Regions from separate parts of the Desulfocurvus sp. DL1XJH-121 genome, predicted to be linked through region 2. Evidence: riboswitches for the same ligand, from Rfam matches in the RefSeq annotation. Region 2 holds a riboswitch; each other region holds the start of a gene.
What was found. Region 2 has a riboswitch for cobalamin ahead of ACYYG1_RS03950 (ribonucleoside triphosphate reductase). Riboswitches for the same ligand answer to the same signal wherever they lie in the genome.
Positions count from the first base shown of each region.

Region 1: it holds a riboswitch for cobalamin, as region 2 does, so the genes downstream of both, metE (5-methyltetrahydropteroyltriglutamate--homocysteine S-methyltransferase) here and ACYYG1_RS03950 (ribonucleoside triphosphate reductase) in region 2, are expected to answer to the same signal.
Region 3: it holds a riboswitch for cobalamin, as region 2 does, so the genes downstream of both, ACYYG1_RS06915 (sirohydrochlorin cobaltochelatase) here and ACYYG1_RS03950 (ribonucleoside triphosphate reductase) in region 2, are expected to answer to the same signal.

Region 1 covers NZ_JBTVWW010000011.1:104,504-114,926, reverse strand. The annotation lists gene ACYYG1_RS09800 (ABC transporter ATP-binding protein) at 1-220, opposite strand, end outside; gene livM (high-affinity branched-chain amino acid ABC transporter permease LivM) at 282-1,505, opposite strand; gene ACYYG1_RS09790 (branched-chain amino acid ABC transporter permease) at 1,489-2,400, opposite strand; gene ACYYG1_RS09785 (branched-chain amino acid ABC transporter substrate-binding protein) at 2,470-3,609, opposite strand; gene ACYYG1_RS09780 (ABC transporter ATP-binding protein) at 3,636-4,400, opposite strand; gene metE (5-methyltetrahydropteroyltriglutamate--homocysteine S-methyltransferase) at 5,120-7,396, opposite strand; cobalamin riboswitch at 7,524-7,711, opposite strand; gene ACYYG1_RS09770 (zinc ribbon domain-containing protein) at 8,584-9,258, opposite strand; gene qmoC (quinone-interacting membrane-bound oxidoreductase complex subunit QmoC) at 9,315-10,423, opposite strand, start outside.
Region 2 covers NZ_JBTVWW010000004.1:4,486-14,908, reverse strand. The annotation lists gene ACYYG1_RS03985 (RebB family R body protein) at 1-21, opposite strand, end outside; gene ACYYG1_RS03980 (RebB family R body protein) at 84-356, opposite strand; gene ACYYG1_RS03975 (Fur family transcriptional regulator) at 630-1,067, opposite strand; gene ACYYG1_RS03970 (sensor domain-containing diguanylate cyclase) at 1,283-2,584, shown strand; gene ACYYG1_RS03965 (DMT family transporter) at 2,589-3,485, opposite strand; gene ACYYG1_RS03960 (insulinase family protein) at 3,524-6,409, opposite strand; gene ACYYG1_RS03955 (hypothetical protein) at 6,531-6,773, opposite strand; gene ACYYG1_RS03950 (ribonucleoside triphosphate reductase) at 6,919-8,982, opposite strand; cobalamin riboswitch at 9,155-9,328, opposite strand; gene ACYYG1_RS03945 (VgrG-related protein) at 9,532-10,423, opposite strand, start outside.
Region 3 covers NZ_JBTVWW010000007.1:104,035-114,457, reverse strand. The annotation lists gene ACYYG1_RS06955 (alanyl-tRNA editing protein) at 1-145, opposite strand, end outside; gene ACYYG1_RS06950 (rubredoxin) at 284-508, shown strand; gene ACYYG1_RS06945 (class I SAM-dependent methyltransferase) at 511-1,143, shown strand; gene ACYYG1_RS06940 (rubredoxin) at 1,254-1,412, shown strand; gene cobI (precorrin-2 C(20)-methyltransferase) at 1,473-2,186, opposite strand; gene ACYYG1_RS06930 (ABC transporter substrate-binding protein) at 2,343-3,233, opposite strand; gene ACYYG1_RS06925 (ABC transporter ATP-binding protein) at 3,226-4,038, opposite strand; gene ACYYG1_RS06920 (FecCD family ABC transporter permease) at 4,035-5,114, opposite strand; gene ACYYG1_RS06915 (sirohydrochlorin cobaltochelatase) at 5,119-6,018, opposite strand; cobalamin riboswitch at 6,163-6,367, opposite strand; gene ACYYG1_RS06910 (hypothetical protein) at 6,700-7,104, shown strand; gene ileS (isoleucine--tRNA ligase) at 7,248-10,076, shown strand; gene lspA (signal peptidase II) at 10,119-10,423, shown strand, end outside.

The DNA.
Region 1 (10,423 bases), on a different contig from region 2:
TGAGGGATTTGCCCTGGTAGCGAACCTCCCCGGAGGATGGGGGCACGATGTTGCAGATGGTCATGAGCGTCGTGGATTTGCCCGCGCCGTTGGCCCCGATGATGGTCACGATCTCCCCGGGCATGACCTTCAGGGAGATGCCCCTGAGGGCATTGATGCGGCCGTAGCTGGTGACCACGTCTCTGAGTTCGAGGATCGGTTCCTGCGCGTTTTCGCTCATGCTCTGTCCCGGGAATCCACTGGTTCCGTATGGTTGCCGGGCCTGGGGGCCCGTGAACGTTCTATTCCATATCCTCGGAGCGGGCCCCGAAGCGTTTGGCCGGCCACAGGCCCCTGGGCCGGAAGATCATCATCACGGTCATGGCCCCGCCGAAGGCCAGCATGCGGTAGAGCTCGAATTCGCGGAAGACCTCGGGCAGGGCCACCAGGGCCAGGGCCCCAAGCATCACGCCCGGGATGGAGCCCATGCCGCCCAGGACCACCATGGACAGGACCATGGCCGACTCCAGGAAGGTGAAGCTCTCCGGAGAGACGAAGCGCATACGCGCGGCGAAGAACGCCCCGGCCAGGCCGCCGAACACCGCGCCCATGGCGTAGGCCAACAGCTTGAGCTTGAAGGTGTTCACGCCCATGAGCTCGGCCGCGGTCTCGTCCTCGCGGATGGATTCCCAGGCCCGGCCGATGCGCGAGAAATTCAGGCGATGCACGGCCACGATGGTCACCACCACCAGGGCCAGGATCACGTAGTAGACGTAGGTCAGTTTCTTCAGCCAGATGTGCTCCAGGCTGAAGCCGTCGGCGAAGCTCAGCCAATAGATGCCCGGGGCCTTGACCCCCAGGATGCCGTTGGGGCCGTTGGTCAGCTCCATCCAGTTGTTGAGCACCAGGCGCACGATCTCGCCGAACCCGAGGGTGACGATGGCAAGGTAGTCCCCGCGCATGCGCAGGGTGGGGTAGCCGATGATGCACCCGGCCAGGGCGGCCAGGGCCGCGGCCGCAGGCAGGCAGAGCCAGAAGGGCGCGCCGAAATGCACGGACAAGAGGGCGTAGGTGTACGCGCCCACGCCGTAGAAGGCGATGAAGCCGAGGTCCAGCAGGCCGCACAGGCCGATGACGATGTTCAGCCCCAGCCCCAGGCAGATGTAGACCATGACGTTGATGGCAACGTCCTGGGCGTAGCGGTTGGTGAAGAACGGCAGGCAGAAGGCCGCGGCGAAGCACAGGATCCACCAGGCCCAGACGGGGACCGTGGACAGGCTTTGCTTCAGGGGGTCCGCCGCGGCGGCCACGGGCCTGGTCACGGGGGCGAACACGCCCGCCTGCTTCATCTGGTGCAGGGCCAGGAGGATGCCCGAGGCCACGATGACCACGCCCCAGACCTTGAGGCTGTCGGCGTACGTCAGGGTGCCGTCGGCGTGGACGCCCATGAGCGGCCACAGCAGCACGTAGAACCAGGCCATGGCGATGGCCCAGGTCAGCCAGGTTTTCTTAGACCCTCGTATCATCGACGTTCTCACCCATTATGCCCGTAGGCATGAAGTAGAGCACAGCGATGAGGATGATGAATGCCCATACATCCTTGTATTCGCTGGAAAGATACCCCGCCGCCATGATCTCCACCATGCCGATGACGAAGCCGCCGATCATGGCCCCGGTGATGTTGCCGATGCCCCCGAGGACGGCTGCCGCGAAGGCCTTGATCCCGGGCACGAAGCCCATGTCGTAGCGCACCGAGCCGTAGTACAGGCCGACCATGATGCCCGCGGCGGCGGCCAGGGCCGCGCCCAGGGCGAAGGTGATGGAGATGATGCGGTTGGAGTTGATGCCCACCAGGGAGCTCATGACCTTGTCCTGGGCCGTGGCGCGCATGGCCGTGCCGATGCGGGTCTTGTAGACCAGGGTGTTCAGCCCCAGCAGCAGGGCGATGGTCAGGCAGACGATCATGATCTGCATGTAGGAGAAGTTGATGAGTCCGAAATCGAAGCCCCCCTGGGCGAAGGCCGTGGGGTAGGCCTTGTCGTACACGCCCTGGGTGAGCATCAGCCCGTTCTGCAGAAAGATGGACATTCCCAGCGCGGACAGCAGCACGGACAGGCGCGAGGCGTAGCGCAGGGGCTTGTAGGCCACCTTTTCCACGGCCATGGCCAGCATGGCGCAGTAGCCCATGGTCAGCAGCAGGGAGCCCGTGAGGCAGAACCAGGGGTGGGTCTCCATGTAGCCCATGGAGGCCAGGAAGGACAGGATGATCACGCCCATGTAGCCGCCCGCCGCGAAGAACTCGCCGTGGGCGAAGTTGATGAGCTGGATGATGCCGTAGACCATGGTGTAGCCCAGGGCGATGAGGGCGTAGACCCCGCCCAGGGTGACGCCGTTGATCAGCTGTTGAACGAAATATTCCATGTCCGGTTCCTATCCGCCTGGCGTGGTGACGGTCGGCGGGGGCCGGGGCCCCCGCCGGTCGTCGGTTTGCTAGTAGGTGCTGTTGGTGGCCGGGTTCCAGAAGTTGATGAACTTCCCGCCGTCCACCTTGCGGATGATGTAGTTGGAGCCGGAGTCGCCGTTCTTCATGAACTTGATGCGCTTGGTGGCGCCGTCGTAGTCCATGCCCAGGATGGCGGCCTTGATCTTGCCCGGGTCGGTGCTGCCGGTCTCCTTGATGGCCTTCAGGGCCACGTAGGCGGCGTCGAAGGCGTAGCCCGAGTACGCGCCGGGATCGGGGAAGCCCTGGGCCTTGTAGGTGGCCAGGAACTTCTTGTACAGGGGCCGCTCCTTGTCGATGAACCCGAAGGTCAGGTACATGCCTTCGGCGGCTTCCTTGGCGATTTCGATGAGCTGCGGGTGGTACACGGCGTCCTGGCCGAGGATGGCGGCCTTGATGCCCATGCGGCGGGCCTGGATGGCCATCAGTGCGCCGGTGGATGAGTTCTGCAGGCTCATGTAGAAGACGTCGGGGTTGGCCTGCTTGACCTTGGTCAGCACGGCGGAGAACTCCTTGTCGCCCTGGTTCACGTGGTCGTGGCCCAGGACCTGGAGCCCGGCCGGGGCGGACTTCTTCTCCACGTTGTCGGCCATGCCCTGGGAGTAGGTGGTCTTGTCGTCGATGATGTAGATGGACTTGGCCTTGAGGTAGCCGGTCATGAAGGCCATGGCCACGGTGGACTGGTCGTCGTCACGCCCGCACACGCGGTACATGTGCTCCAGCCCGCGCTCGGTGACCTTCTCGTTGGTGGAGGCCGGGGTGAGCATGGGGATGGATTCCTCGTCCAGGGTCTCGGACGCGGGGATGGTGGCCGAGGAGCAGTAGGCGCCCACCACGAAGGACACCTTCTCGTTGATCAGCTTGTTGGCCGCGGCCACGGCCTGGCGCGGATCGCACGCGGTGTCCTGGGGAAAGAGCTCGATCTTGTCGAAGCCCGGGACTCCGCCCTCGTCCTGCACGACGGCGATGGCCGCGCGCACGCCGTTGGCGATGTCGTTGCCGTCGGCGGCGTAGGGGCCGGTGAGCGGGCTCATGGAGCCGACCTTCAGGGTCTTGGCCATGGCGGTCCCGGCCAGGGCCAGGGTCAGGGCCATGGCAGCCGCAAGGGAAACAGCGACCAGTCTCTTCATAGCGATCCTCCTCTGATTAAAAACCATTATTGTCCCAGGTAGGCCTCGATGACCTGCGGGTCACGCTGCACGACCTCGGGGGTGCCTTCGCTGATCATCACGCCGTGGTCCAGGACCACGATGCGGTCGCAGATGCCCATGACCACCTTCATGTCGTGTTCGACCATCAGGACGCTGATGCCGTGCTTCCTGATCTTGAGGATGTAGTCCATGAGTTCGCTGCTTTCCGCTGGGTTCATGCCCGCCGCTGGTTCGTCCAGGAGAATGATCCTGGGCTCGGAAGCCAGGGCCCGGGCGATCTCCAGGCGGCGCTGGTGGCCGTAGGGCAGGTTGGAGGCCACCTCGTCGGCGTAGGCCTCGACGCCCATGAAGGCCAAGGCCTCGCGGGCGCGGTCGCGGATGGCCCGCTCCTCGGCCTGCTGGGACGGGCTGCGCAGGATGGCGCCCACCACGCCCTTCATCGATCGGCAATGCTGGGCCACCATGACGTTTTCCAGGGCGGTCATGGCGGTGAACAGGCGAATGTTCTGGAAGGTTCTGGCTATGCCGGCCTTGAGCACCAGATGCGGCCGAAGCCCGAGAATGCTCCCGCCGCCAAAGGCGACAGCGCCGTCGCTGGTTTTGTAGACACCCGTTATGACGTTGAAAATAGTGGTTTTTCCGGCGCCGTTGGGGCCGATGAGCCCCACGATTTCACCGGGGCGGACGTCGAAGCTGACATTGGACAGGGCTTGAAGCCCGCCGAAGTTCACGCAGACGTCGGAGAGAGTAAGCTCACAAAGCGTTTGCATAGGAACTGAAGGCTTATTTGAAATTCTTGTTAAAATCAAGAAACAAGGCGTTTTTCCGGGGGGCTGGGAGGCCTTTGCCCCCTACGCAGAATGATGTTCACGGCCCCGGGAGACTCTCCCCGAGCCGCCTTGGCCCTGGCTTGGTGCCGGTCCTTTTGATATGTCAGTTTTGCCAATTCAGTTTCAATTCTATATGTACATTTTTGTTTATTTCAGAAAAATAATTATTGCAGTGAGTTGCTGACGCTGTGCGTAAATCCTGCCGCGAGGAAGAAAAATCAGGAAAAGCATAAACAGAACGATCGTCATTATTACCTCGAAAATGGGCGTAGGCTTCGGTTTTTCTGTCGCTTTTCCGATCGAAAGGCCGTTTTGCGACGGGGAAACAGAACGACATCCCCGGCCGGGCGCAAGGCCTGGGGACGCGAAAGCGGAAAGGTTCCGAGGTCTCGTTCGGGCCGGAATAAGGTCAAAGCCGGGGCGTTTTTGGGCGAGATTCGTGTGTAGGGGCGTTGGTTTTTGCGCCCGGAAGGGGGATAGGCTTGCGCAAAATCGGGTTCGAGAGGTGCGAAAACCGACCTCTGGCGCAAAAAAATCGGAGCTGATTTGCGGGCGCGGACGTGGAATTTCCAATCCCGTCCAAGGCCGGACGGACTCCAGAAAGGGGCCTGGCCGCCGTGAAAAACGGGCCCGATCCGCCATGGACCGGGCCCGTGCGTTCAGCTTGGGCCGTGTTCCGTGCGCAGTTTTTTGGCGGCTGCGACCATGTTTTTCAGGGACGCAGTGGACTCTGCCCAGCCCCTGGTCTTCAGCCCGCAGTCGGGATTGACCCACAGGCGCTCCGCGGGAATGACCTCCAGGGCCTGGCGCAGGAGGTCCAGAATCTCCTCCACGCCCGGCACGCGCGGGCTGTGGATGTCGTACACGCCCGGGCCGATGTCGTTGGGATATTCGAACTCCTCGAAGGCCGAAAGCAGGTCCATGCCGCTGCGGCTGGCCTCGATGCTGATGACGTCGGCGTCCATGCGCGCGATCCATTCCACGATGGAGTTGAATTCGCTGTAGCACATGTGGGTGTGGATCTGGGTGGCGTCGGCCACGCAGGCGGCCGTGACTCGGAAGCAATCCACGGCCCAGCGCAGGTAGGTCTCGTGCTCCGCGGCGCGCAGGGGCAGGCCCTCGCGCAGGGCTGCCTCGTCGATCTGGATGATCCTGATGCCCGCCTTTTCCAGGTCCGCGACCTCGTCGCGCATGGCCAGGGCGATCTGGGCGCAGACCTCGGCGCGGGGCATGTCGTCGCGCACGAAGCTCCAGTTGAGGATGGTCACCGGCCCGGTGATCATGCCCTTCATGGGCTTTGCGGTCAGGCCCTGGGCGTAGGTGATCCAGTCCACGGTCATGGGCTCGGGCCGGGACACGTCGCCGTAGATCACCGGGGGCTTCACGCAGCGGCTGCCGTAGCTCTGCACCCAGCCGTTCCGGGTGAAGCAGAAGCCCTTCATCTGTTGGCCGAAATACTCCACCATGTCGTTGCGCTCGGGCTCCCCGTGCACCAGCACGTCCAGGTCGAGCCCCTCCTGGCGGTCCACCGCGTCCTTGATGAGGCCGCGCACGAATTCGGTGTACGCGGTCTCGTCCATCTCGCCCTTGCGCCGGGCCAGGCGCGCGCGGCGGATGTCCGGGGTCTGCGGAAAGGAACCGATGGTGGTGGTGGGGAACGGGGGCAGGCCCAGGGCCGCGTCCTGCACGGGCTTGCGCGCGGCAAAGGGCGATGTGCGCGTGCGCATGGCCTCGTCCACCCTCGCCGTGCGCGCCCGCACGGACGGGTCGCGCGTCAGCGGGCTGGCCGCGCGGCGGGCCAGGGAGCGGCGGGTGGCCACCAGGGCCTCGTCCGCGAGGCCGCCCGTGGCCGCGCGGGCCAGCAAGGCGGTCTCGCCGCATTTCTGCACGGCGAAGGCCATCCAGTCGCGCAGTTCCGGGGCCAGGGCGGATTCACCGTCCAGGTCCACGGGGCAGTGCAGCAGGGAGCAGCTTGTGGCCGCCAGGACCCGCTCCTCTCCGATCCTGTCCATGGCCCTGCGCAGGGCGCCCAGGGAGCGGTCCAGGTCGTTCTTCCAGATGTTCCGCCCGTCCACCAGGCCCAGGGACAGGCAGCGTCCCTCGGGCAGGGTGTCCAGGACCTCGTCCAGCTGGCCCCGGCCCCGGCAGAGGTCCACGTGCAGCCCGTGGCAGGGCAGGGACTGAGCCAGCTTGAGGTTCTCGCCCAGGGGCCCGAAGTAGGCGGCCAGCAGCAGGTGCGCGCCTCCGGCCGCGTCGTGCAGCAGCGCCCAGGATTTGCGCAGGGCCGTGCGCGCCTCCGGCCCAAGGTCCGCGCAGAGCACGGGTTCGTCGATCTGGATCCAGGGGCAGACCTCGGCCAGGGCCGCCACGGCCTCGGCGTAGACCCGGGCCAGGGGCAGCAGATGTTCCCAGCGGTCCGCGCCCTGGGGCGCCTTGGCCAGGGAGAGGAAGGTCGCCGGGCCCACGAGCACGGCCTTGGGCCTGTGGCCCAGCTCCGCCGCGCGGCGGGCGTGGTCAAGGATGCGGGTGTCCGCCATGGCGTAGCGCGGGATCTCGTCCAACTCGGGCACGATGTAGTGGTAGTTGGTGTCGAACCACTTGGTCATTTCCATGGCCGGGACGCCCCCCTGGGCGTCGCCCCGGGCCATGCGGAAATACGTGTCCGTGTCCCGGGCCTCGCCGGGCAGGCCGAACCGCCGGGGAACCGCGCCGACCATCATGGCCGTGTCCAGGATGTGGTCGTAGAGGGAAAAGTCGCCCACAGCCACGAGGCCCAGGCCCTGTGCGGCCTGCAGCCGCCAGGCGTCCTCGCGGATCAGCGCGGCCTCAGCCTCCAGGTCCGCGGCCGTGGTCTCGCCGCGCCAGTGGGCCTCCAGGGCCCGTTTCAGTTGGCGGTCCTTCCCGATGCGGGGAAAACCGAGCACATGTGAGAGCATAGTCCTTTCTCCTTGTACTGAAGTTCGTACCAGGAAGCAGGGGACCACGCGGGGGGAGAGAGCGCAGCGAAACCGGAGCCGATGCTCCACCCGCCGGACGCCGCATCCACCACCTGTACGCGAGGTAGCCGAGCTTCTCAGGCAGGGCGTCTTCTGGCTTCCGGCCCCATGGTCCCGCAGCCTTCCCGTCCCGGGGGACAGTGACTGCGGGGGGATAATGCCGGTTACAGCGGCGCGCCCGCGACGGATTTGCACCGTCTTCCGTTTCCTGCCTGTATCAATATATTGAGATATCCTTATATTAGGATTTTTGGGGTGTCAAGTTGGGGGGAGGGGGAGGGGGAATTGGAAAAGCAGAGGAAGTGTAGTTGGTTCGGTGGGTTTACGTGGGGGTGGGGCTTGTTGTCGTGGTGCAAAATCAACGGTTCCCTCCCTCCCCACCCGCCGCGTTCCCTCGCGGGTAGGGCGTGGGTTTGTCGAGAATGAGGGGAGGGAGGTGATGCGGCCGCGCCCCATGCGGGTGCGGGGGGCTCCGCTTTTCTGATTACCATCACAGCCGCTACGCCCCCCGCACCCGCATGGGGCGCTGGGAAGTCGCGGTGGTGCGGTCCCTTAATGATTCTTCCCCTCGTGTCGCGGCACAGGTGATGCCGCCCCGTCGCACGAGCCCGGCTCCGCTTCGTTGATTACCATCACAGCCGCTGCGCCGGGCAGCGCGCCGGGGGTTGGGGAGCTGGCGGGGCAGCATCGCAAATAGCATGGCACCATGGGGCCAAGTATGATCATAGCCTGCGGCCCCATCTCCTTCGTCAGGTAGGATACCTCTTCTTTATTCCCGTCGCGTTCTCGGAGCGGGAGGCTCTCCGCTGGTGCCCCAGCGCGTGGCGCGGGAGAGGGGTGCGACCGCCTGGATGCAGGCCCGCCTCTGCGGGCAGCCGCGCGGCGGGACAAATCCTCGAAGGGAGCGCGCCTCTCCCGCGCCACGCGCCCGCAGCACCACAACCCCTCCCCCAAAACCACCCCATCAAACCTGTTGCGGAACGCGGCGGGAGGGCGGGAGGGCACGGTTGGTTTTGCGCTACAGCAGACCGACTGTCTCGTGTATACCATGCTTTCGCCCCACAAACGCAAGAAGCCCCGGTCCATTCGGACCGGGGCTTCGATGCTTTCCACACTCACATTATACTCTAGAACCCGAAGCTGTCCCCGCCGGAATCGTCGGTGCCGAAGCCGAAGTCGGACGAAACCTCGCCCGGAGTGTCCTGGGCGGCGGCGTCGGCCGAGGCGGCCGGGGCGGCGGCGCCGCCGTCGCCGGCAGCGGCCGTGACCACGCCGTGGGCGATGACCTGCTCGATCTTGGCGATGAGGTCGTCGACCTTGCCGGTCACGGAGTCGATCTTGCCCTCGGATACGGAGAGCTTCTTCTCGCCTTCGCCCAGCTGGGCCTCGTAGGTGGTGACCTTGGCCTCGGCGGCCTTGAGCTTGGACTGGGCGTCGGCCAGCTTCTTCTCCAGGTCGGAGATCTTGGCGGCCTGCTCGGCGTTCTTGTCCTTGGTGCCCTTGAGCTCGGCCACGATGGCGGACACCTGGGCGGTGACGTCCTCGGGCAGCACGGGCACGGACACGTGCTGGCCGAACTGGTCGGCCTTGCCCGCGATGTTGATGAGCTCGGGGTTCTGCTCGTAGATCCAGGCCTTGGCGATGGCCTCGGCGAACGGCAGGCTCGCGCCGTCGATCTCAAGCTGGGTCATGTAGCCGAGCATGTCCTTGATGGCGGCCATGTTCGAGTCCTTGTCCTCGCCCGTGAGGTACGCGGCGAAGGTGCCCATGGAGAAAACCTTGCGGTCGGTGCTCTCAGCCATTGTATTCTTCCTCCTGTTCCGTAAGGAAATGATTTGTCCTGTTCACGAGTGCCGGGCTAGCCCAGGGGCACACGGCCGATGTAGCGGGCGTAAACCAGGGCCACGGTCCTGTAGATCAGGTGGCCCAGCTTGGACCAGGGCAAGTAGGCGAACAGCATCCACACCGCCACCAGGTGACCGAAGTACACCGGGTAGGCCAGGGTGGCGACGCCCAGAAGCCGCAGCAGCTCGGCTCCGATGCCCGTCAGCGCGATGACCCAGATGAGCCCCAACAGATACCAGTCGTAGTAGTTGGACTTGGTCTTGGAGTCGTCCAGGTTCATGCGCCTGCGCGTGAGCTTGGTCAGGCCGATGAGCATGGCGATGGCGCCCGCGTTGGCCAGGAGCTTGACCGGGTTCAAGAGGTGCATGGGCGTGTGGCCCATGGGCGAGATGAATTCGATGACCTTGCCGCCCCAGTGCCCGAAGGCCACCAGGCCGGTGACGATGGCCAGGGCCACGAAGCTGTAGAACAAGAACAGGTGGCCCTTGAAGCGCTCCTCGCTCTGGATGTCGTTTTCGTCGCCTTCGCAGTCCTTGAAGTTGGTGTGCTGGCCGATCTCGTTCAGCAGAACGTCCTTCACGCAGTCCACGATGCAGGGCTTCTCGTGGGCACCCACGTAGTAGGTCCCGCCCGTGCTCGTGAACGACTTGATCAGCTTGGAGCAGCCGATGACGAAGGTCGCCACCATGAAGAAGAAGGTCAGGCTCATGATGGGGTCGATGGTGTAGTCGCCCGGGAAGATCTTGCCGAACACGATCTCCCCGTCCGGGATGGTCAGGCCGGTGGTCAGGTACCACACGAACAGCCACAGGACCGCCGGGATGGCCACCAGGATGGGCAGGTACTTGGACGAGCTCATCCACTTGCCGATGACCGTGGGCGAAACCAGGGACCGGTAGGCCATGTTGCGCAGGGCGGCCAGCAGGTCGCCGGGCTTGGCGCCCCGGGGGCAGAGGTCGGAGCAGGTGCCGCAGTTGTGGCACAGCCAGATGTCGATATCGTTGACCAGCTTGTCCTTCAGGCCCCACTGCGCCCAGATCATCTCCTTGCGGGGATAGGGGGCGTCCGCCGGGGACAGGGGACAGGCCACCGAGCAGGTGGCGCACTGGTAGCACTTTTTCA
Region 2 (10,423 bases):
TACGGAAGTCGGATACGCCATGACTCCTCCCTGCTGCGTTGCTGTTGCTTGTCATCGTCCGAAGGCCGGGCCCAATGCCGGGCCTAGCCCATGCCGAGAATCTTCTCCGTGGCCACGCCGGTGCTGGCCGTATCCAGGGAATAGAGCAGGGCCACGCCCTGGGTGGTGGCCGCCTGGGCCGTGACGTTGCTCTGCTGCTGGGCGGTGGTGGCGTTGTGCGCCGCGTTGCCCAGGGCCTGGGCCGAGGCTTGGTACAGGTTGCCCAGGGCCACGGCCGGGGCATCGCCCAGGACCTTGACGTTGGCCTGGGTGATGGAATCCGTGATCTGGCTGTTCACATGGGTCGGGTATGCCATTGTCTCTTACCTCTGCGTATGGATGTTGATGCCGTCGGGCCCGGATGTCCGGCCCTGCCCACCGCCGCTCGTATCGGTTATTGACTAAATACATACTCATCGATATCAAATCAACAGTTTTTTTCGTTGTCGGCTTAAAAAATATCCGCCGCCCAAGGGGGAATAGTACGTATAGTCTATATTTACGGCTGCCGGACACGGGAGGAATGGACAAAAAAAAGGCCGCCCCGGGGGCGGCCGAAACAGCACTCTGGCGCGATCAGATGAAGAGGATCAGGACTGCTTCTTCCTGCACTCCGAGCAGATGCCATAGAGGTACATCTTGTGCCCGGTGAGCACGTAGCCGTGGCTCTCGGCCAGGCGCTCCTGGAGGTTCTCGATCTGCTCGTCCACCACTTCCATGGTCTTGCCGCAGATCTCGCAGATGATGTGGTCGTGATGGGCCGAGCCGTACTTGCGTTCGTAGCGCGTGACGCCGTCGCCGAAGTGGACCTCCTTGGCCAGCCCGGACTCGGACAGCAGCTTGAGGGTCCGGTACACCGTGGCCTGGCCGATGGAGGGGTCCTCCTTCTTGACCATGTTGTACAGGTCCTCGGAGGCGAGATGCCCGTCGTCGCGCAGGAACACGTCCAGGATCAGCCTGCGCTGGGGGGTCATCTTGAGGCTTTTCTTGGCGAGATAATCTGCAAAAACGCCCTGCGGCTCCTTCATGCGTCACGCTCCATGGGTTTTGCTACATTTATGCGGGGCAAGCATCCGTGTCAAGAAAAGGGCCCCCGGCGGCCCCTCCAGCCCCCCGCCGCGCCAGGAAATCCGCCGCCCGGGAAACCGGTCCGCCCCGGCCACGGAACCTTTGGGGGAAAACCTCATTGACACACCCTTGTAAAACCGTGCTAACCATGTCCAAATTCCCTCAGGAGTTGCTCATGATCTTAAGCGACGCCCCCGAGAAACGGACCACCGTCCTCTTCGCCTGCCCGGACTCGCCCGACGACAGCCTCCCCGCCCTGCAGGGCGTCGCGGAATCGGTGCTGGTGGCCCGCGACACCCAGGCAGTGCATGGGCTCCTGGAATCCTGCGCGGCCAGGGCCGTGTTCCTGGACACCGCCCTGCCCGGAAGCCACTGGCAGGACCTCACCCTCCGGCTCAAGCGCCTGGACCCGGACCTGCCCGTGATCCTCACCGCCCGCGAGCCCCGCAAGCGCGATCTCGTGGCCGGGCTGCGCAGCGGGGCTGACCTGTTCCTGCAGCGCCCCCTGGACGCGGAATCCCTGCTCGGGGAAGCCCTGCCCCTCATGGCCCGGGCCGAGGAAACCCGTTTCCACAGACAACGCCAGACCACGGCCGCAGCCATCCTGGACGCCGCGCCCGCGCCCATGGTCATCACCGACGGCCAGCGCCTGGACTACCTGAACCCGCCCATGCTGCGCATGGCGGACGGCGGGCGGGGCGCCCGCCCCAGGACCTGCGAAGAGATGGAGCGCCTGATGCCGCTGACGCGCATCCATGCCGTGGACGAACACTCCGAATTCCCGTGCTGGATACGCGCGGCCCTGGAGAATCCGGGCCAGGAACACCTGGTGCGCCAGGGCAACGGGTCGGGCCGGACCTTCCTCATGCGCACCGCGCCCGTGGAGGGCTTCGCGGGCAGGTACAACATCAGCTTCACCGATGTGACCAGCATCGAAAACGAACGCCGGCTCTTCCACCGCCTGGCCAACACCGATCCCCTCACCGGCGTCTTCAACCGGCGCAAGTTCCTGGAGGAGTTGGAAGCCGAGATACGCAGGGCCAGGCGCTACGGCTGCGACCTGTCCATGATCATGATCGACATCGACGACTTCAAGGCCGTCAACGACAGCCTGGGCCACCAGGCCGGGGACATCGCCCTCTCGGAGCTGGCCGCGCTGCTGGGCGCGCACATCCGCTCCATGGACGTCCTGGCCCGCTACGGGGGCGAGGAGTTCGCCCTGGTCATCCCCGAGACCGGGCTGGACGGCGCCCTGTACATGGCCGAGAAGCTGCGCGCCAGGGTGGAGGAGAACGCCTTTTCCGTGGCCCCGGGCATGACCTGCTCCATGGGCGTGGCGGGCTTCCACGAGGAGGACTCGGCCGCGTCCCTGCTAAAGCGGGCCGACCAGGGCCTCTACCGGGCCAAGGCCGAGGGCAAAAACCGCGTGGGCGCCTGCCTCTGCGTGGTCCCCCGGCGGAACAGCCAGCTGGCCTGACCCCTCAGCCCTGGCGCAGGAACAAAAGCGCCGTGCCCCCGAAGGCCACGAGGGCCCCGACCACGGCCCGCGCGCTGGGCCTGTAGCCCTCCAGCAGCACCACCAGGGGAATCATCATCACCGGCTCCAGGGCGATGAGGGTGGCGGCCACGCCCGTGGCCGTGTGCTGCACCGCCACCAGGGACAGCCAAACCCCCACGAAGGGCCCCATGAAGACCCAGAGCACGGCCATCCGGAAGACCCTGGGGCCGCTGCGTAGGATCGCCAGAGGATTCTCCAGCCTGCGGCCCAGGGCCATGACCACGTAGAACACGGCCGTGGCCGTGACCATGCGCACCAGGGTGGCGAAGAGCGGCGAGGTGTCCAGGCTCATGCCCTGCTTGGCCAGAATCAGCCCGGCGGCCTGGGCCAGGGCCGCCAGCAGCCCGTGGACCACGCCCTTGAGGGGCACCCGGGCCAGGGTCCCCCCGCCCGAGGGCAGGCGCTCCAGGGTCACGACGCAGACGCCCAGGGTGACCAGGGCCACGCCGCCCATGGCGCGCGGCCCCAGGGTCTCGCCCAGGAACAGGTAGCCCAGCACCGCCGTCATGGCCGGGGCCAGGGAAAAGAGCAGCACGCCCAGGCGCGCGCCCACCAGGGTGTAGCAGGAATAGAGGAACGAATCCCCCAGGGCCAGGCCCACGATCCCCGAGGCCGCCAGCCAAGCCACGGCCTCCGGGGACAGCCGCGACCAGCCCCCGGCCAGCACGCAGCTCGCCAGGAGCATCAGGGTGGCCAGGGGCAGGCGGATGGTGTTCAGGCGCAGGGCGCCGATGCGCCTGCCCAGGGCGGAACTGATGAAGGACCCCAGGGTCCAGAGAACGGCCGTGGCCAGGGCCGCGGCCTCACCGACGAACGGCATGCGCCCTCCGCAGGAAGATTCCGGTTATATGGGATCGACTACAGGACCCGCGTGCGCGTGCATTCCAGCCCGGCCTTGTCCAGGGCCTCGGCCGAACCCAGGACCACCACGTCGCCCGAGGGCAGCAGCGGCTCCATGAGCGCGCCCAGGTTCCGGAAGTCCGCCAGCCCGGCGTCCAGGAGTTGTGCGCGCATGGCCGCGCGCACCTCGTCGGTGTCGCCCGTGAGCCCGCGCAGCAGAGCGGTGTAGCCCTGGGCGTCGGGCAGCAGGTAGGGATCCACGTCGCCCACCGCGCCCACCACGCTCTTCTCCAGCTCCGACGCGGGCATGTCCAGCCCGGCCAGGTAGGGACCCAGGCCGTCGAAGGCCTCCAGGGTGCCGGTGACGGCCGGGTCGCGGTAGGAGACCAGGGACAGGGTGCCCGCGAAGCGGTCCAGGACGCAGAAGGCTCCGTAGGCGCCGCCGCGCACGCGCACGTGATCCCAGAGGTAGCCCATGCGCGCGTGCTTCACGGCGGCCAGGTGCGCGCCGCTGAAGGCGTAGCCCGCCGCCGCGAGGTCCACAGTCTTGCCCACGTAGTTGACCTGGGCGGGCAGGGTCAGGCCCTCGGCCCGGGGCAGGCCCTGGGGGACGCGGGACGCGGCGGGCGCGGCCGCATCGGGCAGGGCCCCGGCAAAGGCCGGGAACAGCCGTTCAACAGTGGCGCAGTCCCCGGGGTCGGCCGTGAGGTTCAGGACCAGGCCGCCCCGCCGGACCACCAGCCCGCGCAGGGTCTCCAGGCACGCGGCCACGGCGTCCCAGTCCTTCTCGGCCAGGGCGGCCAGCTCGCGCAAGGCGGCGAGCGCCCGCACCCCGCCCATGCATTCGGCGGCCCAGCCGGCACCGCCCGAACGCGCGCGCAGGCGCGAGAGCACCAGCATGTGCCCGGCGGGAATCAGGCGCTGCTCCAGGCGGGCCTTTTCCTCGGACAGGATCTGGCGGAAGCGCTCGCGGTCCGTGATCCTGGCGTCCAGGAGCACGTCGCGCAAAATGTCCAGCATCTCCCCTGCGTTGGCGGCCATGGCCTTGCCGCGCAGGAGCAATTGCTCCACGGCCGGGCCGCCGCCCAGGGAGGCGGAGGTGAAGGTTTCGTGCTCCAGGCCGCCGGTCTTGCGCGCGATGCGCATGGACAGGTCCGCGAAATCCTCGCGCGAGGTGCCCGTCTCGAACAGGGCGCGGCCGAACAGCGGCACCAGGGGCAGCAGATCGTCGGGCACCACCGAGAGGTCGAAGCCCGCGTCCACGTAGACCACGCCCCGGGTGGGGATGTCGTGCACCAGGGCCCGGGCCTCGCCCGTGCGCGAGGGGATCCGCCGCTCGCCCCCGGGCAGGTCCGCGATGCCCAGCTGCGGGATGGTGGCCACGGCCTCGAGGGCGTCCGGGGCTTCCTGGATGCGGCGCAGGGCCTCGGCCCGCCGGGCGACCTCGTCCCGCTGGGCCTGGTCCATGCCGGCCAGCAGGGCCGTGAGCGCCTCGCCCTCCTCGGCCTCGCGCCGGGCGGCCAGGTTCGCGTCCGGGGTCAGGACCACGCTCACGCGGTGGGCGTTGTCCACCAGATGCGCGGCCACGAGGTCCGAAAGCACGGGCTCGCCCGCCGCGAGGCGGGCCTTGAGGGCGGCCAGGGGCGCCTCGAAGGCCAGGGGCCCGAAGGGGTCGCCGCCGTAAAGCCAGGAGGTCAGGCTCTCCAGCATCAGGGACAGGCCGCGCGGGAAGCGGCCCGTGTTGTTCTCGCGCAGATCGAATTCCACGCTGTTCAGGGCGGCCTCCACCATGTCCGCGCCGAAGCCCTCGCGCGCCACGCGCGCCAGGGTCTCGTGCAGCAGGGCCTCGGCCCGCTCCAGGTCCTCCGGGTCCACGCCCTTGAGCCCCAGGGAGAAGAACTGCTGGCGCAGCTCGTTTTCCAGGCCCACGCCCGCCAGGTCCTCGCCCAGGCCCGACTCCATGAGCGCCCGGCGCAGGGGGGACGACGGCAGGCCGATAAGGGCCTCCTCCATGATTTCCAGGGCCAGGGCCAGCTCGCGGTCCGTGGTCTCGGGCAGCAGCCAGTTCACCGTGAACATGGCCCGGCCGTCCTCGCCGCCCGCGAAGCTGTGCTCCGCGCGGCGCGGCTCGCTCCAGGCGGGCTGCAGGCCCACCTCGGAGTCCACGTCCAGGGCCTCGTAGCCCGCCAGGGCCTCCTCCAGGATGCGCAGGCGGTCCTCCTCGGGATCGTCGCCGTAGAACCAGAAGCGCGCGTTGGAGGGATGGTAGTAGGTTTCGTGAAAGGCCTTGAAGGCCTCGTAGGTCAGGGAGGGGATCACGCGCGGATCGCCGCCCGAGTCCAGGCCGTAGGTCACGTCCGGGAACAGCTCGCGCTGGGAGCGCTCGTGGAGTACGCCGTCGGGAGAGGAATACGCGCCCTTCATTTCGTTGAAGACCACGCCCTTGCGCGTCAGCGGGCCGTCGGGCCCGTCCAGTTCGAAATGCCAGCCTTCCTGCTGGAACACGGTCTCCGGGATCAGGGGGTGGAACACCGCGTCCAGGTACACGTCCACCAGGTTGCGGAAGTCGCTCAGGTTGGCGCTGGCCACGGGATAGCAGGTCTTGTCCGGGTAGGTGAAGGCGTTGAGGAACGTCTGCAGCGAGCCCTTGAGGAGCTCCACGAAGGGTTCCTTCACGGGATACTTGTCCGAGCCGCAGAGCACGGAATGCTCCAGGATGTGGGGCACGCCCGTGGAATCCGCGGGTGGCGTGCGGAAGGCCGCGCCGAAGACCTTGTTCTCGTCGTCGCAGGCCAGCGACATGAGCTCCGCGCCCGTGGCCCGGTGGCGCCAGAGCCTGGCGCGGCAGCCGATTTCCGGGATGTCCCGTTCCTCTGCGAGAACGAATCCATGCATCTCGCGCATCCGTAACCTCCGCCGCCCGGGGCGGCCTGTTGGCTGTTTGTTCGCTGTCAGGGGGTTCAATACACGAGCCCGGCCGCAAACAGAACCCCCCGGGATCGGGGGGCGGCGGCCGGAAGGGAGGCTAGTCCGAGGAGTTGCCGTTCACGGGCGCGCGCTCCACGATGTCGCGCACGGCCTCCAGGGACCGGCCGCGCTCCGTGGCCAAGCGCTGCCACTTCTTCTTCTCGCGCTTGACGTGCTCCACGGTGTGCAGCAGGTCGCGGATGATCTGCGCGGGATACCCGTGGGTGGCCTTGCCGCCCAGGGCGAGCTCCTCTTCGTTGCGCTGGCGCAGGGCGTCCAGTTGGCTCGCGCTCAGGATCATGGTTTTCTCCGCGTCCATGGGCTGTTGCAGGCTGCTTCCGACTCGGTAGTCCTGTCCGCTTGTACCTTCTTTCCGAGGCGGCATCCAGCGCGGAAACCGGGGCCAAAAAAGAAGGGGCCGGGCGCGAGGCCCGGCCCCGAAGACGCTACGCGCCGCAGCACAGCGTGTTCATGGCGTATTCCTTGCGCTCCTCGTACTCGGCCTGCTTGCCCTTGTTCCAGCGGCTCACCGGTCGGTAGTAGCCCACCACCCGGGTGTAGACCTCGGCGGGTTTGCCGCAGGTGGGGCACTCGAAGTGCTCGCCGTACAGGTAGCCGTGGTCCTCGCAGATGGAGAAGGTCGGCGTCAGGGAGACGTAGGGGATCTTGGTGTTGGTCATGGCCTTGATGAGGAAGCTCTTCACGCTCTGCTCGTCGGGCGCGGCCTCGCCCACGAAGGAGTGGAACACCGTGCCGCCGTTGTACATGGTCTGCAGCTTGTCCTGATGCTCCAGGGCCTCGAACACGTCGTCGGTGATGCCCACGGGCAACAGCGTGGAGTTGGTGTAATAGGGCGTGTCCCCGCCCGCGGCCGTGATCTCGCCGTACAGGGCCTTGTCGATCTTGGCCAGGCGGTAGCAGGTGCCCTCGCAGGGCGTGGCCTCCAGGTTGTAGAGGTGCCCGGTCTCCTCCTGGAAGACCACCACCAGCTTGCGCAGGTGGTCCAGCACCCGGCGCATGAGGCGCGTGCCCGCCGGGGTCTCGATGCCCTTGCCCAAGAGGTTCTGGCAGGCCTCGTGGCCGCCGATGACCCCGATGGTGGAGAAATGGCCGTTGAAGCCATTCTTCAGGTAGCGGCGCGAATACGGGAACATGCCCGCCTCGAAGTTGGCCGTGACCATCTTGCGCTTGAATTCCAGGGAATCGCGGGCCAGCTCCGCGTATTCCGTGATCAGGTCCAGGAAGTCCTCTTCCCCGTGGGACAGGTAGGCCAGCTTGGGCAGGTTCAGGGTCACCACGCCGATGGAGCCCGTGAGGTCGCCGGAGCCGAACAGGCCGCCGGTCTTCTTGCGGATCTCGCGCAGGTCCATCTGCAGGCGGCAGCACATGCTGCGCACGTCCTCGGGGTTCAGGTCCGAGTTGATGAAGTTCTGGAAGTACGGGGCCCCGTACTTGGCCGTCATCTTGAGCAGCAGATGGCCCGCCTCGCTGTCCCAGGTGAAATCCTTGGTCACGTTGTAGGTGGGGATGGGGAAGGAGAAGATGCGGCCGTGGGCGTCGCCCTCAAGCATTACTTCCAAAAAGGCCCGGTTGATCATCTCCATTTCATGGGCGTACTCGCCGTAGGTGGAATCCTGAAGCTTGCCGCCGATGATCACGGCCTCCTTGGCGATGTGCGCCGGGGGCGTGAAGTCGAAGGTGAAGTTGGTGAACGGGCTCTGGCCGCCCCAGCGCGAGGTGGTGTTCAGGTTGAAGACCAGCTTCTGCATCTGCTGCTTGAGGTACTCGTAGGACAGGCCGTCGTTGCGCACGAAGGGCGCGAGGTACGTGTCCACGTTGTTGAAGGCCTGGGCCCCGGCCCACTCGTTCTGCAACGTACCAAGGAAGTTGACGATCTGGCCGCAGGCCGCGTCCAGATGCTTGGCCGGGTCGGAGCAGCAGCGGTCGCGCAGGTTGAAGCCCTCCAGCAGCAGGTCCCTGAGGCTCCAGCCCGCGCAGTAGCCGGCCAGGCCGAAGGACAGGTCGTGGAGATGGAAGTAGCCGTGCTCGTGGGCCTGGCGCACCTCCTCGGGGTACTTTTCCAGCACGTAGCGCGCCTGCACGCTGCCCGCCATGTGCAGGATCAGCCCCTGGAAGGAGTGCACCATGTTGGAGTTCTCGGCCACACGCCAGTCCGAGGCGTCCAGGTAGGTCTCGATCATGGAGCGGATGTCCAGGTAGGCCTCGTCCTGGTTGCGCAGCTCGCGGCGCTTTTCGCGGTAGATGATATAGCGCTCGGCCACCTTGTACAGGCGGTTCTCCATGAGCACTTCCTGGACCATGTCCTGGACGTGCTCCTGCTCGGCCGTCTCCATCCCGGCCAGCTTGGCCTCGACCTTTTTGGCCAGGCGTTTGGCCAGCAGCGGGTCCTTGATGCCGCTGCCCTTGAGGCCCTTGAAGATGGCGTCTCCGATCCGGTCCGTGGACCATGTTTCCAGGCGCCCGTCGCGCTTGAGAATGTGTGTCGGCATGTGTGCTCTCTCCGGATACGGCGCCCCGCGCGACGGCAACAGCCGAAGACGCGATGCTGGGCACCGAAACGCTTCGCCCCTGGCTCCTTGATGCGGCGGTACCGCCCGGGGCCACGGGTATGTGTTTTTGGGATTCTCCTTCGTTCCTGCCGCGGCATCCTCGTGCCGCGGACGGAAGGAATAGCTCCAGGCAAGGTCTTCTGGCTCTCCCCTGCCGATCCGCCTTCCCGCCCGGCGGGCAGTGGCGCGTGGATCGGCGAGCGCGGGGGATCACAGCGGCGGGACCGCTCCGGATTCGCACCGGATTCCCTTTTCAGGCTCAGCCACCTGGAGAAGTCGATCAACGTTTGGAAAGATACCAAAAGACCCGGGCCGGTTCAACGGGCGGTTTTGGCCGAGGAGCGTCGTGCGGAACGGGCCCGAGCCCTCGGAAGGCGCGCCATCAGGGGCTCGGACGGCAGGCGAATCCGGAGCCAGCCGTTTCGATAAAAATTTTAATACACTGATTTAATTGAAAATAAACCCAAAGACAGAAGGACGGCCGCACGCCTAGACATTGGAGTCGAACAGGGAGTCCGCGCCGCCGTCCAAGAGGGTCAGAGCGGCCTTGAGCTCACCGGAGAAGCGGGACCGCACCGCGCCACGCACCCGGTCCGAGGAGGAGCCGAACTGCCCGGCCCGGTCCGCGTACACGGCCTGGATCAGGTTCTTGTCCGCTCCGGGGGCGTCCATGCCGCCCACGGCCTCCAGGGCCTTGGCGAAGATGCGCGCCGAGCCCGTGGCTCCGTGCTGCACGGCCGTGGACCACAGGACCTGGGCCACGGCCTGATGGCGCGCGGAAAGGTCCACGCCCGTCAGGTCCGCCACCTTCCTCAGGGCCGGAAGATAGTGGGTCTCGCGGATGAACTCGTGCTGCATCTCCGCGAAACGCGAAGGCTCGTCGTGGGCCAGGGTCTTCCAGGCCGAGGGCATGGGGCCGCTCTTGGAGCCGGTGTCCGCGGGCCCGGCGGCGGCCAGGCGCTGGGCCATGTCCGGGGCCTTGTGCTGCAAAAAGGACAGGAAGCGGTCGAAGGTCCCGGCCTTGGAGGAAATCTGGTAGATGCCATAGGAGGTGCCGCCCACGCGGTCGAAGCCCACGGCCCCGGGTTGGCCCCCGGACTCGAAACGCGCCGAAAGCTGGCCGAAGGGGTCCCTGGCCGCGCCCGCGCCGTAGGCCTTGTGCGCCAGGGCGGCCTTGGCCGTCTCCAGGGTGCGCGGGGCCGCTGGGGCGGAAACCGGGGCCGGTCGCGAAGCCAGCTCCACGCCGGGGGCGGCTGCGGGCAGGACCTCGGGCGCGGCCGGGCGCACCGAGGCGAAATGGGCGGCCGCCGCGGCCTGTTCCAGCCGGGGCGCGGGCTGGGCGGTCTGTTGCGCCTGGGCCATGGCGTCCTTGACGGCCGCG
Region 3 (10,423 bases), on a different contig from region 2:
GGGGCCGCTCGAAGCGATAGTCGCACTTGGACTTCTTGGGATTCACGTGGGCCGAAAAGCAGCGCCCGCATCCGAACATGCGGACCATGGTCTGGTTCAGGACGTGCTCCGCCGTGTGCATGCGCGGGGCCTTCTGGGAACTCATAAAGGACTCCTTGGTGTTGCCCGTTCCCTTCCGGCATAGTCTGCCGCGCCCGGGCCGTAAAGACTTGAATCCTCACTCCCCATGCCGTAGAAATCCTGTGTGCGCCGCTTCATCGGCGCCCACCGAGGACCCACTCCCATGCATGCATCAAACAACGACGCGCATTGCTCCGAACCCCGCCTGGACCGCCGCTTGGACCTCTATTCCTGCCTGCATTGCGGCTGGACCTACCGCCCCTCGCGGGGCTGCCCCGAGGCCGGCCTGGCCCCGGGCGCGGACTTCGCCCAGGTGGACCCCGGGTTCACCTGCCCCAAATGCGGGGCGCCCTTGAAGGATTTCGCCATCCGCGATAGGGACGAATGACCATGGCCGGAAACAAGATCGTGCTGCACATCGGCAGCGGGCTGAACAAGCCCGGGAAGCTGCCCCCCGCGTTTTCCTCCAAGGAATGGAAAGTGTTGAGCCTGGACCCGACGCCCGAATCCCGTCCGGATTTCGTGGCGGACCCCAGGGACATGCGCATCGTGGGGCCGCAGTCCGTGGACGGGGTCTTTTCGGCCCACGAGCTGGTTCGCATGCCGCCCCATCACGTTCCCCGGGCCCTGGCCGAAATCCGGCGCGTGCTGCGCCCCGGCGGCCTGGCCGTGATTTCCGTGCCCGATCTGCAGCAGGCCGCCGCCATGGTGGCCGAGGGCAAGGCCGAGGAGGCGCTCTACTCCACGCCCCTGGGGCCGGTGATGCCCCTGGACATGATCTACGGGCACCGCGCGGCCATGGCCAAGGGCAACCGCTTCCTGGCCCACGGCATCGGATTCACCGCCGAGACCCTGGCCGGAGCCTTGTCCGGGGCCGGGTTCGGGGACGTGAAGGTCGTCCGCGATCCCCAGTCGTTCTCCCTCTGGGCCACGGCGAGGAACGCCGCGTCCGGCACCGCCGCGCCCGAGGGCGCCGACCCGGTGGACGACGTTTCCGAGCCGGACGGCCCCTTCGGCATCTAGCCCTCTTCCCCTCCGCGCCCATTTTCCGCGTTCAGGTCTTGCGTTTTCCCCTGCCCGTGCTATTTTATTGAGAACGTTTACTATGTTCAAACCCCGCCAAGGAGGCCATGATGGACAAGTGGGAATGCCCTTGCGGCTATGTCTATGATCCCGAGGAAGGCGACGTGGAGAACGGCGTGCAGCCCGGAACCCCGTGGGAGCAGGTGCCCGAGGACTGGGTCTGTCCCAAGTGCGGCGCGGAAAAGGAATATTTCGAGAAAGTCGAATAACAACGGCGCGGCCCCCGGAGAGAATCCGGGGGCCGCGTTGCTTTTATGTCCCGGCGGGGCTCAGGCCTTGCCGTTGCGCCGCGCCAGAAGCAGGGAAAAATACTGCGGATGGGCCCCTTCCGGGTCCATGTCGCTCTGGATGCGTTCCCCCTCCTGCCCGCAGTTGGAGACCAGGACGGCCGATTCGCGCAGGCCCGTCTCGTCCAGGGCCGCCAAGATGTCGTCGAAATGCTTGTAGGCCTTGAGCACCACCACGCTGTCCGCCGTGCGCGCGGCCTTGCGCAGGGCGTCCCCGCCCTTGGCCCCGGAGACCACGGCCAGGGTCTCCTCGGCCTCGGCCAGCACCGTGCCCGCGGCGGCCGCCGCCGCGCAGTAGGACGTCACCCCGGGCACCACCTCCACCGGGGCCTTGGAATCCAGCCCGCGCAGGGTGCGCAGGAGATAGCCGAAGGTGCTGTAGGTCAGCGGATCCCCCAGGGTCAGGAAGGCCACGGACAGCCCGGCGCGCAGGTCCGCCAGCACGGCCCGGGCGTTTTCCGTCCAGGCCGCGTCCAGGGCGGCCTTGTCGCGGGTCATGGGAAAGGCCAGGGTCTCCACCTCCACTCCCGGGCGCAGATGCGGCCGCACGATGCCGTGGGACACGGAGTGGGTGTTCTTGCTGGAGCGCGCCGCATAGACCTTGTGGGCCTCGCCCAGCACGCGCACGGCCTTGACCGTGAGCAGCTCGGGATCGCCCGGGCCCACGCCCACGCCGTACAATATTCCGTAATCCATTACTTTTCCTTTTGTTTATCAAAATTCCGAAAATTATTCTTCCCAGGCCGTTCAAAAATAGTGAGATGCAAGGCGCAAGAAAAATTCAAGACCGAAGCGTACTCCCCGTACGTGAGGGTTTGAATTTTTCGCAGCAACGCAGCAGATCGCTGTTTTTCAACGGCCTGGGTGCAGAAATTCCGCCAGTTCTTCCACGGCCCGCACCGCGTTGGGGCCGGGCCGGGAATACAGGCCCTCGTCCACGGTGAGCACCCTGCCCCGGCGCACGGCGGGCAGGGACGCCAGAAGCGGCCGCTCGGCCGGGGGCAGGGGATTTTTGTTCATGGCCCCGCTCTGGACCACGTACACGTCCGGGTCGAGGCCGTACACGGCCTCCTCGCCCAGGCGCACCATCTTCTTGGACGAATCCACGGCGTTCTCCCCGCCCGCGCGGCGGATCACGTCGTCCACGATGCCCCCGCGCCCGGCGGCCAGCAGGCTCTGGGCGCGGACCTCGAAAAACACCCTGGGCCGCCCGGGCTCCGGCCCCAGCCGCGAGGCCACGGCGTCCAGCCGCGCGCGCATGGAGTCCGTGAGCGCCCCGGCCTCGGCCTCGGCCCCTGCCAGCGCGCCCAGGGACTGGACGGCCTGGAACAATTCCTCGAAATTCCTGGGGTTGTACACCGCCACGGTAAGGCCGTGCTCGCGCAGGGCGGCCACGGCCTGGGCGGCCTGGCTGCGCCCGGCCAGTTGCACCACCAGATCGGGCCTGAGGCCCAGCACCAGCTCCAGGCTGGGGCGCATGTGCGTACCCACGCTGGGCAGGGCCGCGAGCCCGGGCACGGTTTCGTCCGCCATGGTGCGCCCCACCAGCCGGTCCCCCAGGCCCATGGCCAGGTACAGCTCCGAAAACGCCCCGTACAGGCAGAGGATGCGCCGGGCCGGGGCCGCAAGTTCGATCCGCGCGCCCTGCCCGTCCACGGCCCGCACGCCCCCGGCCGATGCGGGCCGGGCGGCGGGGAGCAGCAGGACGAGGAACAGCAGCGCGGCCATCAGCCGTCTACCCATTGAAAACCTCCCGCATATGGCTGGCCCCGGGCACCCAGTGCGCCTGGGGGGCGCCCGTGCCCGGGTGCGGGGCCACCTGGATGCGCGTGCCGTAGATGCGGGTCAGGGTGTCGGCGTCGAAGACCTCCTCCACCTTCCCGGACACGGCCACGACCCCGTCCTTCAGGAAATGCAGCTCGTCGCAGTACAGGGCCGCGAGGTTCAGGTCGTGCACGGCCACCAGGGCGGCGCGCCCGGCGTCGGCCAGCTCCCGCAGCAGGTCGAACAGGGCCACGGTGCCCGCCATGTCCATGCTGGCCGTGGGTTCGTCCAGGAGCAGCACCTCGGCCTCCTGGGCCAGGGCGCGGGCCACGAGCACGCGCTGGAACTCGCCCCCGGAAATCTGATCCACGGGCCGGTCCCAGAGCCCGGGAACGCCGGCCAGGCGCAGGGCCTCGCGGGCCACGGCGATGTCCCGGTCCGAGGCCCGGCCCAGAAGCCCCTGATGCGCGTAGCGGCCCATGAGCACCACCGAGGAACAGCGCAGGGCGAAGGTGGTCTCGGCGCGCTGGGGCACGCAGGCGATGCGCCGGGCGCGCTGGCGCGGGGCCATGGAATGCACTTCGCACTGTTCGCCCGGCCCGGTCCAAAGCACGCGGCCCGCAGCGGGCGCGAGGACCCCGGAGAGGGTCGAGAGCAGCGTGGTCTTGCCGCTGCCGTTGGGGCCGAGGAGCCCGGTGATGGTGCCCGGCCCGAGGCGCAGGTCCACGCCCGAGAGCACCGTGCGCCCCTGGTGGGCGCAGGAAAGGTGTTCGGCCCGGATCACAGCGCGCCTCCCCTGGCCCGCCGCCTGAGCAGCAGGCAGAAGAACGGCCCGCCGAACAGGGCCGTGACCACGCCCACGGGCAGTTCCTGCCCGCCGGGCAGCAGCACCCGCGCCAGCACGTCGGACCAGATGAGGGCCACGCCCCCGGCCAGGGCCGATGCGGGCACCAATCGGCGGTGCTCCGCGCCCACTGCCATGCGCACCAGGTGCGGCACCACCAGCCCCACGAAGCCGATGACCCCGGACACGGACACGGCCGCGCCAGTGAGCAGGCTGGCCGCCAGGAGCAGGCGCAGGCGCGAACGGTCGGCGTCCAGCCCCAGCATGCGGGCCTGGGCGTCGCCCATGGACAAGAGGTCCACCTCCCGGGCCCAGGCCAGGGCCGCGAGGCCGCCGGCCAGCATGTAGGGCCAGACGAATGCCACGTGGGCCCAGCCCCGGCCCTGGAAGCTGCCCATGACCCAGAACACGATGCCCGTCACGGACTCCTCGTCCAGGGACTTGAGCAGGGAGATGAGCGCCGAAAGGAAGGTGGCCACCACGATGCCCGCCAGGACCACGGTTTCGCGCCGCAACCGCCCGGCCACGCTGCCCAGGGCGATGACCGCCGTCAGCGCCGCCCCGGCCCCGGCCATGGCCGCCAGGGGCAGCAGCCCCACCCCGGCCAGCACGGGCAGGGTTGAAATGCCCAGAAAGATGGCCACGGTGGCCCCGAAGGCCGCGCCCGTGGACACGCCGATGGTGAAGGGGTCGGCCAGGGGGTTTTGGAGGATGCCCTGGAACACGGCCCCGGCCATGGCCAGGGAAGCGCCCGTGAGCCAGGCCAGGCAGGCCCGGGGCAGGCGGATGTCCAGGACCACCACCCCGGCCACGGGGATCGGGTCGGCCAGCCCCCCGGTGAGCCCGGACCAGAGATGGCCCAGGACCTCGCCCGCGGGCACGGACAAGGGGCCGAACAGGCAGGCCAGAAACACCGAAACCACGGAGGCCAGCCCCAGCCCCGCCAGAAGCGGAGTCGTGGCCGCCTGCGCGTGTCCGGCGCCCAGGCGCCCCCTGTCCGTCCCCTGTCCGTTCATGATGCTAGTCCAGAGTGGCCAGGGCGGCTTTCAGATGCTCCACCCAGATGGCCCGGAAGGCCGGGTATTCGGCCGTGCCCTTGATGACGGGGGTGACCTTAAAGCCGGCCTTGGTCAGCACGGAGATCCAGGAATCGTCCTCCGCGCCGGCCATGTCGTTGCGCGCGTGGTCGCCGGCCACGGACATCAGGGGCCGGAGCCACACGGCCTTGACCTTGCGGGCCTTGAGCTCGGCCACCACGTAGTCCAGGCTGGGCGTCCCTTCCACGGTGCCCACCAGGATGTCGGAGTCCTTCTGGGCCAGATACCACTGCAGGCCGGGATAGTAGATGTTGCCCGCATGGTGGGTGCCGTGGCCCATGAGCACCACGGCCTCGCCCTTCTTGCGCTGTTTGGGCGTGGTGGCCAGGATGGCGTCCACGACCTTTTCCATGTCGCCGGGCCCGGTCATCATGGGCAGGCCCACGCTGAGCTTGTGGAACCCGCCGGGGATGCCCCGGAAGGAGTTCACCACGGACAGGACCTTCTGATGGAACTCCTCGCCGGGAATGGTGTGCAGGGACTGCACGGCCACGTCGGTGAAGCCCTCGTCCATCATCTTGGCCAGGGCGGTCTGCACGGAATCAGGCGACACGCCCTCTTCCTTCTGCAGCTTGTGGCGGATGATGTTGCTGGTATAGGCCCAGCGCACGGGCACGCCCGGGCAGTCCTTGGCGACCTGCTTCTGCATGTCCAGGAACGAGACCTTGGCCTCGGGCACGGAGGTGCCGAAGGCCACCAGCAGGATGCCCTTCTTGGGGGCCTTGGCACCGTCGTGGCCAGCCAGGGCGGGGATGCAAATGAGGCACAGGATCAGCGCCAGGGTCGCGGCGGACGCCGCTTTGAAGCCGGGGACGAAGCGCATGGACAAACCTCCTGCGTTCGTACAGGTGGGCGGCCTGAAACAATGGAGTGGAGCCGGCCGTTCCCATGGAACGGGCCGGGTAAGCGCCGGACGTATGTACGGGGAACGTCGAACCCGCCTGACGAATGCCCTCGTCGCCCGGCGGCTAGCGCAGGCCCCAAGGCAGGTCTTCTGGCTCTCCCGGAGTCCGTTTCGCCTTCCCGGAGCGCTTAACGCGTCCAGTGGCGTCATGAAACGGACATCCTCCCTTCCGCGCGGGAAGGGCCGGGATCACAGCGGCGGGGCCGCCCCGGATTCGCACCGGGTTCCCTGGCCCGACAAGCGGGCCGCCTTGAGGAAGCATCCTCTTACGCCAAAGCGCGGGATTTGTCATCGCCCCGGGGGGGCGCGCCGCATCCGGGACGTCGTATTTTTGGCTACCCGAGGTGTCCGTCTCGTCTTTTGATAATATCTTGAAAATACAGCCAGTTATAAAAAAATCTCATAATTTCTAGAGTCCCTCGCGCCCCTTTCCGTTGTTGGGCTATTCGCCCCGCTGCCCGCCCCTTCGCCTCGGGAAGTCCGCCGCGCAAGGCCCGGCGCGCCCTGGCCCGCGAGTTGCAAACGATCCCGTGTGTCCGTTGCGGCGCGGTGAGTTTCACTGTCCGCATGAAAAACTTTACCAATTTTCAAGAGGATCGCATGCGCTGGACGCCCCTGTTCCTGTTTCTGTTCCTGGCCCTGATCGTGGCCTTCGCCACCCCGGTGACCTGCGCCGAAGACTCGCAGGAGCGCGAGGCCCTGTCGCGGGTCACGGACCAGGCCGCGCCTTCGGGCTCCCACAGCGTGCGCCTGAAGGTCTCCCCCGTGACCTACGGCGGCTCCCACGGCCAGCAGGTCGCGCCCGCGCCCGACAAGCAGGACAGCACCGCCCTGGAGCGCCCCGTGCCCGACTCCCGCTATCGCGTGCGCCTGCATTTGGACGCCGCCGCGCCCCACGGGCCTTCGGATTCCGTCCTGGCCGCCAGGAGCTGCGCCAGGCGGCTCATGGCCCTGGTGGAACAGGACCTGCTCTCCCGCGCGCGGTTCCCCGGCATGGCCGCCTAGGGCCGCCCCGGGCCGCGAGCCCGCGCCTCACGGTCCGCCCGGGGCCGCCGCCCCCCCTCTCGCCTTGACTTTAGGGTGCAGTTGACTAAATTGGTGCCCTCCCTTTCGCACCAACATTTTCCTTACAAGGATTTGACCGCACCATGAGCGATTACAAGAAGACCCTGCATCTGCCCCAGACGTCCTTTCCCATGAAGGCCAACCTGGTCCAGCGCGAGCCCGAGACCCTCGCCTTCTGGGAGAAGATCGACGCCTACGGGGCCATGGTCCAAGCCAACGAGGGCGCGGACCGCTACGTGCTGCACGACGGCCCGCCCTACGCCAACGGCCACATCCACCTGGGCACGACCCTGAACAAGGTGCTCAAGGACATCATCGTCAAGTCCCGCAACATGGCCGGGACCAAGGCCGAATACGTGCCCGGCTGGGACTGTCACGGCCTGCCCATCGAGCACAAGGTCTCCCAGGAGTTGCGCGAAAAGGGCAAGACCGACCTGCCCGCCCTCACGGTGCGCAAGATCTGCCGTTCCTATGCCGAGAAATGGGTGGACGTGCAGCGCGGGGAATTCAAGCGCCTGGGCGTGCTGGGCACCTGGGACGACCCGTACCTGACCATGAAGCCCGTGTACGAGGCCGCCACGGCCCGCGAGCTGGGCAATTTCATGGGCAAGGGCTCGGTGGTGCGCGCCAAGAAGCCCATCTACTGGTGCAACGATTGCCAGACCGCCCTGGCCGAGGCCGAGGTGGAGTACGCGGACCACACCTCGCCCTCCATCTACGTGCGCTTCCCCCTGAACGATCCCAAGCTCAAGGACGTCGCCCCGGCCGTGGACCCGGCCAAGGCCTACGTGGTCATCTGGACCACCACGCCCTGGACCCTGCCGTCCAACCTGGCCGTGGCCCTGCACCCCGAGTTCGACTACGTGCTGGTGGAAGTCTGCGGCGAATACTTCCTGCTGGCCCAGGGCCTCCTCGAGGACTGCGCCAAGAAGTTCGGCTGGGACGCCCCCAAGGTGGTGGCAGAGGCCAAGGGCGAGGCCTTCGAGGGCCTCAAGGCCTCCCATCCCTTCTACGGCCGCGAGTCCGTGCTCGTTCTCGGCGACCACGTGACCCTGGAGGCGGGCACCGGCTGCGTGCACACGGCCCCGGGCCACGGCCGCGAGGACTACGAGATGGCCCTCAAGTATGGCCTGGACGTGCTCTCGCCCCTGGACGACCAGGGCCGCTACCTGAACAGCGTGGAATTCTTCGCGGGCCTGCGCGTGGAGGAGGCCAACGAGCCGGTCATCGCCAAGCTCACGGAGCTTTCCCGTCTCATGGCCCGGGAGAACCTCTCCCACTCCTACCCCCACTGCTGGCGCTGCAAGAAGCCCGTCATCTACCGGGCCACCACCCAGTGGTTCATCTCCATGGAGGAGAACGGCCTGCGCGACAAGGCGCTGAAGGCCATCAACGACGACGTGCGTTGGATCCCGGCCTGGGGCCGCGAGCGCATCCACAACATGATCGAATTCCGCCCGGACTGGTGCATCTCGCGCCAGCGCACCTGGGGCGTGCCCATCGTTGCCCTGCTCTGCAAGGACTGCGGCGAGGCATGGTTCGACAAGGACTGGGTCATGGGCATCGTGGACAGGTTCGAGACCCATGAGCGCGGCTGCGATTATTGGTTCGAGGCCCCCATGGAGGACGTGGTGCCCCAGGGCCTCGTCTGCCCCCACTGCGGCGGCAACCACTGGGAAAAGGAAGACGACATCCTGGACGTCTGGTTCGACTCGGGCACCAGCTTCGCGGCCGTGGCCGAGAAGCGCCCGGAGTTGTCCTTCCCCACGGACATGTACCTCGAGGGCTCGGACCAGCATCGCGGCTGGTTCCACTCCTCGCTGCTGGCCAGCGTGGGCACGCGCGGCGTGGCACCCTACAAGAACGTCCTGACCCATGGCTACGTGGTGGACGGCGAGGGCAAGAAGATGTCCAAGTCCGTGGGCAACGTGGTGGCGCCCCAGGAGATCATCGACAAGTTCGGCGCGGACATCCTGCGCATGTGGGTTTCCAGCGTGAACTACCAGGACGACGTGCGCATCTCCGACGACATCCTCTCGCGCCTGGTGGACGCCTACCGCCGCATCCGCAACACCCTGCGCTACCTCCTGGGCAACCTGGGCGACTTCGACCCGGCGGTGAACGCCGTGTCCCCGGAGGCCATGCTGCCCCTGGACCGCTTCGCCATGACCCTGGTTAACGGCGTGCACAAGCGCGTGCTGCGCGGCTACGACGAGTTCGAGTTCCACCGCGTGCACCACGCCCTGCACAACATGTGCGTCACGGAGCTCTCGGCCTTCTACCTGGATATCGTCAAGGACCGCCTGTACGTGTCCGCCCAGGATTCCGTGGAGCGCAAGAGCGCCCAGACCGCCCTCTGGCAGATCGCCCTGACGCTCATCGGCGACATCGCGCCCATACTGACCTTCACGGCCGAGGAGGCCTTCTCGCACCTGCCTAAGGCCATCAAGCCCGACGTGCCCACGGTGCTGGCCATGCGCTTCGCCATGGACGAGGCCTATCTCCTGCCCGAGGCCGAGCGCCAGCGCTGGGAGACCGTGGCCGACGTGCGCGCCGAGGTCACCAAGGCCATCGAGCCCGTGCGCAAGGCCGGGACCGTGGGCCACAGCCTGAACACCCACGTCACGCTCTACGCCCGCGAGGAGCTGTTGGACGACCTCTCGGCCCGGGGCGTGGACCTGGAAGAGATCTGCATCGTGTCCAAGGCCGAACTGGCCCCCCTGGCCGACGCCCCCGCCGACGCCTTCGAGAGCGAGGAAGTGGACGGCCTGAAGGTGGCCGTGGCCGTGGCCCCGGGCGAGAAGTGCCAGCGCTGCTGGAAGTACAGCCAGGAGTTGGGAAGCGACGCGGACCACGCCGACGTCTGCCCGCGCTGCGCGGCCGTGCTGCGCGCCGAGGGCACGGCGGACTAGGGAGACGGCCATGCAGCGAGGACCAAGGCTCCGGGGGATGCGATGACGCGCTCGCGCTTCACCTATCCCCTGTCCCTGGCCGCCATCGTGCTCGTCCTGGACCAGTGCACCAAGTTCTGGGTCCAGGCGTCCCTGGCGCAATACGAGAGCGTGGAGATCATCCCCGGGTTCTTCAACCTGGTGCACGTGCTCAACCGGGGCGCGGCCTTCGGGTTCCTGAACCAGGACGACATCTCCTGGCAGCGGCCGTTCTTCGTGGCCGTGGCCCTGGCGGCCAGCTTCGTGGTCATCCACCTCATCCGCGGCGGGCAGGCCCGCGAATGGTTCTCGGCCACGGGCCTGGGGCT